DNA from 4 places in the Planctobacterium sp. R6 genome. Region 4 is predicted to be linked to each of the others. Evidence: predicted binding sites of a transcription regulator. Region 4 holds the regulator's gene; each other region holds the start of a gene.
What was found. Region 4 encodes sigma-54, which starts transcription at its own class of promoters, with help from an activator protein. Its sites were predicted from a motif close to GTTGGCACGNNNNTNGNNT; they were not measured.

Region 1 (2,192 bases), on a different contig from region 4:
CTTTTTCCACATCCTTGCCGATACCTTCAATGGTGGCACAGGCCGACAGCGCGCTGATTGCGCAAACCATTAGCAGCCACTTTGTCATAGATTTCATTGTATTTTTCATGGTGATACTCCTGAAAGAACAAAGGGGCCAGACGGCCCCTGAAGTACAGTTCTGCGCTGCTATGAAGCTTCTGATGTGACGGTCAGATTACTCACAACTTTTTTCACATCATCGGTTTTTTGCGCAATGAGTACTGCGAGTTGTTCCTCGGCTTCTGAGGCGACTTCACCGTTCAGCGTCACCACGCCCTTTTCGGTGTCCACATCAATGCTGGTGCCGGAAACGTCTGATTCAACCAACAAGCGGGTTTTTACTACCGTGGTGATTTTCTTGTCGGTGAATTCTGAGTAGCTCTTTTCAGAGGGCTGTTTTTCCTGCTTTTGAACCACCACTAACTGGTTGTCCACCGACTTAACTCCCTCGATACTCAATGTCAGTTCTTCTGCCAGAGAGCTTTCTACTTCCCGGTCCACACTACCGGTGAGTATCACTTTGCCTTCTTTAACATCAGTGTTGATATCAAAGGAATTCAGTTCAGTGTTGAGCAGCAGGGTTGTTTCCACTTTGCCGTCAATCCAGGCGTCTTTTGCATCATCCTGCCAGTCCGCCGCGCTCACCTGAGCGACTAATAACGTTGAAAATGCAGTTGCAGTCAGGGTCTTTCTGAAAATAGTCATAATAGATCTCCTCTGTATGACGTTGGTTTATTCAGTAACAGTGTGTTTTAAAAGGTATGAGTCCGGATTATCAGCAATCCGTGTCTTCAGCTTTCACGCCTTCCTTAACTTCTTCACAGGCATCTTCGATAGCGTTACCTGCATCAGTGATGGCTTCATCGATTTCTTCACCGGCTTCTTCGGCGTTGTTGTCAGCGCAGCCTGCTGTGATCAGGGCCACAAAGAACAGGGATGCCAGTAGTTTGAATAACGTTGTTAACTTCATTGTTGATCTCCTTGTTAAAATCCAGTTCGGCGCATTTACGCCTTAGGGGACTTACCACGTAGTGCGTTGGAAAGCAGCGAAATGGCAAGTAATACCACGAACACGAAAAAGATAATTTTAGCGATACCGGCTGCAGCACCGGCAATGCCGGTAAAACCAAACAGGGCGGCAATAATGGCTACGATAAAAAAGGTTAATGCCCAACTTAACATGTGAACTCCTTACGGTGTTTGAACACAGTTGAGCTATAGCCAGATCGGTGCCAACTTTTAAGTTGTTGTTAAATATAGAAAAAATATTTTCAGGAGGACTGGGGCAGACAAGAATGGGTAAATTTTATCCGGCAGTGGGTAAATTTTACAATGTACTCCGTCTAGCCGGACTTTAATTGGCTGGGGGTCATACCGGTCCAGCGTTTTATGGCCCGGCGAAAGTTAGGCAGGTTGTTAAATCTGGAACTGCTTGCAGCCTGTTCGTTGCTCAGTTGTCTGACTTTTAAATCAAATAACGCGGTTTGAGACTTCACGCTGTCGTGAATTTGCTGAAAACTACAGCCGTGCTGTTTTAATTTACGTTTGAGTGTTGCCTGGCTTATCACCAGTGCATCGGCCAGTTCTTCCAGGTTGTTGATATTTTCGCGGGTCAGCAATTGTCGGGTGTATTGCAGTAATCCGATACGCTGCGGGGTTTTATGCAGTTGTGCGGAACACTGCAGGCGATGATGTTGTCTTGCCAGTGCACTGCTGTTGAGCAGTTTTTTGTTTAACCACTGGTTGTCTACCGCAATCATGTTTAACGGATAATTGAAGGTCAGACGGTGACCCAGGTTTTCTTCGTATTGATAGATATTGCGTGGTCGCTTTTGTCGAAAATAAAAATGCAGTGGTATCTGATGACCAATGTGCCATTTACAGGTGGCGTTGACAGCGGTGTAAAGCATTTCGTAAAAGAACAGTTGCTGCGCAGACTCTGCAATTGCATTGTCGACGATCAGCCATGTTTTGTCCTGATGTTGTCGTACTGTGATAAACAACCAGGGGAACATCAGATATTGATAACAGCGACACAAGCGCAACAAGTCAGCTAATGATGTGGCATTGTTGATGAGTTCGCTAACATCGGGATTCTGATTGGGGAACAGGCGACGGCCCAACAGAAAGCTGAGATCGCTGCTGTTTACCTGTTTTTGTGCATTGCTTAA
Region 2 (2,192 bases), on a different contig from region 4:
AGGAGTTAGCAGCGGGTACCAGTAAGTCTGATCCAATATCGCAAAAAGTCAGCAATAATTTTGTTGCTGAGCGCTCCGGTGATTTGGTGGTGGTGCAGCAAACGTCCACCATGACCGCCAGCTACTCTGCAGCGACCCATGGTTCGCCATACAAGTACGATACTCACGTACCTGTGTATTTTACTGGCTGGAAAGTGCCGGCGCAGCGCATTACACGCCTGACCTCTCCTGAGGACCTGGCGGTAACCTTATCCGCAACTCTGGATATCGGCTATCCGGATAAATCTACAGGCAATGTGTTACCCGAAATTGCGGATTTAAAATAATCCGGGTTTACGGATACCAAAGGCCAGGCGCTTCGCCTGGCTTTTTCATTCCCACGTATATTCCTGCAACTTGCGCCAGACAAACACTCAACACTATACTTTCAGGCACCACTTTCTGACCGGGCCGTTATTTTGTTAAAACTTGTTGGATTTGCATTTGCTTTTATTTCCATCACTGTCATGGCACAGCAGAATAGTGCTGATGGCCTGAATCTCTGCCCTGAAAAGTGGTTCGATATTCGCTTACCGGAAGGCAGTAAAACCTGTCGGGTTTTTGGCGTCAAAAAACCATCAACCTTGAGTTTTTTTATCAAATCCACGCCTGAAATCGTGTCGGAAAGCCTGGCAGCACAATTAAATACTGCGTCTGTTGCGAAACAGGGAAAATACCTGACACTGCGCAGCCAGGACAAGCAGTATCGGGCTTACATCTATGCAGACGGGCCGGGAACTCAGGTTAACCTTATAGTTAATTAAGGCGATTTCCCGGGTTTTTAGCGAGCTTCTTTAATCAACTGCTAACTCTGGCACTGACTTTGCTTTGAGTGATAACAGAAAAGCGTATTTCAGTTAGCAGGAGAAAATATGGAACTCGCAATCGTTTTATTTATGTTACTTATCGTTGTTACGGTGGGAGCTATCAAATTAAATGACGGTGGCCTCGCCTTTCCATTTGCCCGAAAAACAAATTTGTTTACCCCGGTGGAACGCCAGTTTCTGGATCTGCTGGAAGCCTCAGTAGGTGACAAATACCGCATAATTTGTCGTGTGCGCCTGATGGATATTCTGGCTGTGCGCCCCAAAACCGAAAAGAAAACACTGCGTACGGCCATGCAAAGGGCCGCAGGTCATCATCTGGATTTCGTCCTGTGCGATAAGACGGATTTGTCGCCGGTTATCGCAGTTGATCTGGTGCATCAAAAAAGCAAAAAGGATGGTTACAAAACCCAACGGGATTGGTTTTTAAGCGGCGCTCTGGATGCTGCCCGGATTCCGCACCTGCGTATCAAGGTAAAAGGTGGCTACAAACCGGCTGACATTCGCGCCTGCATCAATGCCAAACTGGCTCCCATTAAGTACAAAGAGCCTAAAAAGCCACTGGTTGCTGGTACTAATAACCCGGATCGCAAGGCGACTTTCACGCGCCCCATCGCCGCCTGATAGCGCAACGACTTCATCGACCTCCGGTCACCCCTTAATTGCCAGACTGCGTCTGGCATTTTTTTATTTACGACTGTTTTTTACGTGAGCCTGTCGTTAAACTGTAGGTTCGAATTCAGTCACAAAATGCTGCCAGAGTATAACGGCGGCCACGGAACACATTCCGGCTTACCAACAGGATTTATAAACAGCTATGAAGATCGGTATTTTAGGCGCAATGGATCAGGAAATTGCACTGTTAAAACAACGTATGCAATTAAAAGAAACCTTCCATTTTGCACACCTTGAATATTACGTCGGTACGATAAATGATGTCGAAGTGGTATTAGTAAAATGCGGTATAGGAAAAGTCGCAGCATCTGTCTCTACCACAGTAATGATAGACAGATTTGCACCGGATTTTGTGGTCAATACGGGATCTGCCGGTGGTTTTGATACCCAGCTGAATATTGGCGATGTAGTGATCGCCACCGGTGTACAACACCACGATGTCGATGTTACCCATTTCGGCTACAAACGCGGTCAGGTCTATGGCATGCCAGACATTTACCCCTGTGATGTCAGAATGGTGGACGCGGCTGTAAATGCTGCAAATAACATTACCCACACCACCATTAAGAGAGGACTGGTATGTACCGGGGATTCTTTCATTGGCTGCGACGAAGCGGTAACCCGACTTAGAGGTCTGTTCCCGGATATGTCTGC
Region 3 (2,192 bases), on a different contig from region 4:
AATGCGCTCAGAAATTGGGCCTGAAACATTATTCAGTCCACCTATGGCAGCCTGCCGAAAGGCACTTATGTGTAGTTTGCTGGTAACGATGCTTTTTTTATAATCAGAAGCACTGCATTGATCACGCTGTGGAAAAATATCCGCTCGAATAGCGACTTCTACATAGTCGTCAAAATAGTGTTCACTGATTAATTCTACGCTGGCGACTTCACCACTTGCGCGAATTTCGAGGCGGTCATTTTGTAGTAAACCGTCCGTCATCTCTTGTACGCTGCGCACCGAAGCACCGGCAAACAACAGTGCCTGTCTGATGGCCTCATGCGTAGCCTGCTGTTTTGCCAGGGTTTTGTTGTCATTGTGAATGACGGCCTGACCTGTTGATTCAAACCAGGCCGATTGCACGCCACAGGAAAGGATTGAAACACAACAGAATAATATTAGCTTGTACATGGTAACCTCGTTATGAGTCTGAACAGATCCATACAGTGGGCTGAGCATAGAATCTACATTTTAATAGTGTCAAAAAACTACGCTATTGCCCTTTTCTAAATATGTTGCCCCACTTAAAGCAGGATACGTACCACTATTTATTAATATGCCCGGTAAACTATGCTGGTTTGGCAAAAAACTTGCTTTGAAAAGCTGACAGAATATCAATGTCAATATTTTAACATTCATGGATATTGGCTTAGTGCCTGCTGAACAGTATGGCTGCAATAGATTTAGGTGAGTTATGATAAGCAAATTTGTAAACAGGATTGATAAGGCACTCATTGTCAGTGTACTTGCTCTGAGTGTTTCCGGGTGCAAGACATTGGAGTCTATGTATTACAGTGATAAACAGGTGGAGTGGGAGTATGTACAACCTGAAGAATATCCGGTACTAACTGCGGTGGGGTATGCTCCTATCAGTTCGCAGATGGGCAACAATGATTCCGTTAAAATGTTGATGGCTATTAAAGCATCCAAATTAGACGCATATAAAGAACTGGCAGAGCAGGTATATGGTCAGCGCATTGACACTGAGCAGTCTTTGGCTAATTTGGTCTTGCGGGACAATGAGCTAAAAGCCTCTGTAGAAGGAGTTATTCGCGGTGCACAAGTCATCAAATCATACCCGGTGGGCGAGGATGTTTACGCGACAGAGTTGTCATTGGATTTTCAAAAAGTTTACGACATTTATTTATCAACTGCCCGGCCTCGCAAAGTCAAAGACGTCGTTTATTACTAATCCGGGCGTGTTAACACGGCTGATGTCATATTGCGACCAGCGGCCAGCTAACACAGAGTAAGGCGACTACATAAAAGTAACCCCACCTGAAACCTCCTTTACCGGAGGTTTTTTAATGGAACTTCACCAACAAGATACAAAGTCACAATTATAGTGGATGAAAAACACCAGGTCACTGTCAGATGATATTGGGAAGAAGTCGTATAAAGGTGGGTAGGATCAGGCTTTAACGCCACTGCCGAGCATTCCGCCCTGGGTTTTACCTTTATTCGTGTAGGTCATAGATTCTTTATTGCGCGTCGCCATCATAACATCCCGCAGCCGTTGTAAACGAATCTGGTTTTTTTCAACCGCGATTGCATTGACGTTGGTTTGATGTTGGCACTGAAGTAACAAGGCTTTGCCATCTTCAGCTAATTGACGTTGAGCATCGTTGAATTCACCGGATGACAATCTGGCTGACTGCAGTACTTTGTCGTTTTCAGCAATCTGTTCCAGTAAATCTGATTTCTCGTTAACCAATGTCAGCAGACCGTCAGCGTCACGAGCAACAATTAATTCCAGCTCGTTATCGAGCTTTTCTTTCAATGCCTGCAGCAATGAAATTTGTTGCGTAAGCGCGTTAGTCATGTCTGACATTCATTAACCTTTGGATAAACCAAACAGGTCCGACTCAGCTTTAGAGATCTTGGAGGCTAATTGCTCTGCGTCGATCTTGTAAGAACCGTTCTGGATAGCTGCTTTCAGTTTATCTACTTTGTCCTGATTTACAGGAGCATCGTTGCCCTTTTTCTGCACGTTAGCAAGCTGCTGTGCAGACTGTGTTAAAGACACAGAATCTTGACGCGGCGCTGCTGATGCAGTTTGCGCCTGTTGTGCCGTGTTGGCACTCTGGCCCTGTTGAGTTTGCTGTTGATTGAGTCGCTGACTCTCCAACTGCGGTTTCTGGCCAGCACCATTT
Region 4 (2,192 bases):
GTCGCAAAAACTTCTCCACCGTCGAGGTGCATGGTTGCTTCTGCTTTTTGATTGAGTTTTTCAACGTTTAAGATGACATATACATTGTTTATGTGATCAAAATGTCGTTCCAGTTTAGTGAATTTTGTATCGACATAATCGCGAAGAGAATCGGTGATTTCGACGTGATGACCTGATAAGTTTATTTGCATAATTGGTCGTCCTTCTTGTAGGGAAGTCTATAACAGACTCTTACGTTGGTTAGATGGAGGAATCGAGAGCGATTCCCGGTATTTTGCAATGGTTCGCCGGGCTACCATAATGCCCTGATCGGCTAACAATTGCGCAATTTTGCTATCACTGAGTGGCTTGGCCTGATTCTCAGCGGCCACCAGTTTTTTAATCAATGCCCTGATGGCGGTAGAGGAGCATTCCCCACCATTTTCTGTGGCCACATGGCTGGAGAAGAAATACTTCAGCTCAAAGATACCTCTCGGGGTGTGCATGTACTTCTGTGTGGTCACACGGGAAATCGTAGATTCGTGCATATCCACCATTTCAGCCACGTCGTTAAGCACCATGGGCTTCATCATTTCCGGCCCGTGCTCGAAAAAGCCGTGCTGTTGCTGGACAATACAATTGGCCACTTTGAGTAGGGTGTCGTTACGGCTTTCGATACTCTTGATAAACCACTTCGCTTCCTGCATATGCGAGCGAATAAACTGCCCGTCGGCACTATTTCTGCTGCCCCGGCTCATGGCGGCATATTGCTGATTGATATTGAGCTTTGGCACGGAATCGGGGTTGAGTTCGACAATCCAGCGTCCGGATTTTTTCATGACCGAGACATCGGGGATCACATAATCTGGTTCTTTGGTATTTAAGGTACTGCCCGGATGCGGATTCAGGGTTTGCAGTAACTTTAATACTTCTTTGAGCTGTTCTTCACGCAATTTAGATTTTCTGATCAAGGTACGAAAATCTTTTGCCATTAACAGATCGGAAAAGTCACACAGCAGTGATTTTGCTTCCTGTAACCAGGGAGTGTCTTTGGGGAATTGCCCCAACTGCACCAGCAAGCACTCTTGTGGTGTGATTGAGCCTGAACCTAAGGGGTCGAAGTGTTGAATGCGTTTTCTGACACATTCCACTTCGTCGATTTCAATTTCTTCATCATCGAGGCTTTCGAGGATTTCCTCAACCGAAACGGTGAGATAACCGGATTCATCAATAGAATCTATGATGGCCAAAGCAATGGCTTCATCGGTTTCGCTGAACGGGGTCAGGTGTAATTGCCAGAGCAGGTGATCCTGTATGGATTCACTGGTTTCACCCTGATACACCTGGTCGTCATCCGGGCCTACACCACCTGACGAGGCGGGTGCTGATGACGCGCTGTAGTATTCATCCCAGGTGCTGTCTATCGGAAGCTCATCGGGTAAGTCGTTCTTTTCCAGCGCATCACTTGAGTCAATGCCGTCTGAACCACTGAATTCGTTGTCGCTGTCGGCGCCATTCAACTCAGCCGTTTTGGGTTCTTTGAGTAATTCCAACGCTTCATCGCTACCGGCTTCGGTATTTTCATCCACTTCCAGCAATGGATTGGCGTCTAACGCATCCTGAATTTCTTGTTGCAGGTCAAGCGTTGACAGTTGCAGCAGACGAATTGCTTGCTGCAATTGAGGGGTCATTGTTAGCTGTTGGCTAAATTTTAGTTGTAAAGACGGCTTCATTAAAAATGGTTTTTTCCGACTCCAGAGCTCAGGGTTACTGTGCCCCAATCTTTAGATTGTTGTTAGTGTTACTATAGCCTGAATTGCTCACCCAGGTATACATCTCTTACTTGCTGATTTGCTAAAACTGTTTCGGGTTCGCCTTCGGCAATGACCTGTCCATGACTGACAATATAGGCCTGTTCGCAGACATCCAGCGTTTCTCTGACATTGTGGTCAGTGATCAGTACACCGATCCCCCTGTCCCGCAAGTGGTGAATAATCTTCTTTATATCATTAACAGAAATAGGGTCAACGCCTGCGAAGGGTTCGTCCAGCAAAATAAATTGCGGATTGGCGGCCAGAGCGCGGGCAATCTCTACTCTGCGACGCTCACCACCAGACAAGCTCATGCCCAGATTGTGACGAATGTGATTTAAATTAAATTCATCCAGCAGTTCATCGGCAAGTTCTTCGCGTTGCTCGTTATCCAGCTCTTTG

Region 1: a site for sigma-54 is predicted at 1,240-1,258, ahead of AC0J20_RS18605 (DUF1328 domain-containing protein). Genes of this name have one in related genera too.
Region 2: a site for sigma-54 is predicted at 850-868, ahead of AC0J20_RS21770 (DUF2726 domain-containing protein). Genes of this name have one in related genera too.
Region 3: a site for sigma-54 is predicted at 617-635, ahead of AC0J20_RS00560 (LPP20 family lipoprotein). Genes of this name have one in related genera too.

Annotation. Positions count from the first base shown of each region.
Region 1 is NZ_JBVTQY010000037.1:39,032-41,223, reverse strand. Features, by position in the region: gene AC0J20_RS18620 (entericidin A/B family lipoprotein) at 1-109, opposite strand, end outside; gene AC0J20_RS18615 (BON domain-containing protein) at 169-726, opposite strand; gene AC0J20_RS18610 (hypothetical protein) at 797-991, opposite strand; gene AC0J20_RS18605 (DUF1328 domain-containing protein) at 1,027-1,203, opposite strand; gene AC0J20_RS18600 (AraC family transcriptional regulator ligand-binding domain-containing protein) at 1,365-2,192, opposite strand, start outside.
Region 2 is NZ_JBVTQY010000058.1:12,274-14,465, forward strand. Features, by position in the region: gene AC0J20_RS21760 (alkaline phosphatase family protein) at 1-326, shown strand, start outside; gene AC0J20_RS21765 (hypothetical protein) at 459-803, shown strand; gene AC0J20_RS21770 (DUF2726 domain-containing protein) at 912-1,487, shown strand; gene AC0J20_RS21775 (5'-methylthioadenosine/adenosylhomocysteine nucleosidase) at 1,681-2,192, shown strand, end outside.
Region 3 is NZ_JBVTQY010000001.1:133,011-135,202, forward strand. Features, by position in the region: gene AC0J20_RS00555 (flagellar assembly protein T N-terminal domain-containing protein) at 1-450, opposite strand, end outside; gene AC0J20_RS00560 (LPP20 family lipoprotein) at 734-1,231, shown strand; gene flgN (flagellar export chaperone FlgN) at 1,451-1,870, opposite strand; gene flgM (flagellar biosynthesis anti-sigma factor FlgM) at 1,874-2,192, opposite strand, start outside.
Region 4 is NZ_JBVTQY010000022.1:25,298-27,489, reverse strand. Features, by position in the region: gene hpf (ribosome hibernation promoting factor) at 1-191, opposite strand, end outside; gene AC0J20_RS14270 (RNA polymerase factor sigma-54) at 219-1,712, opposite strand; gene lptB (LPS export ABC transporter ATP-binding protein) at 1,784-2,192, opposite strand, start outside.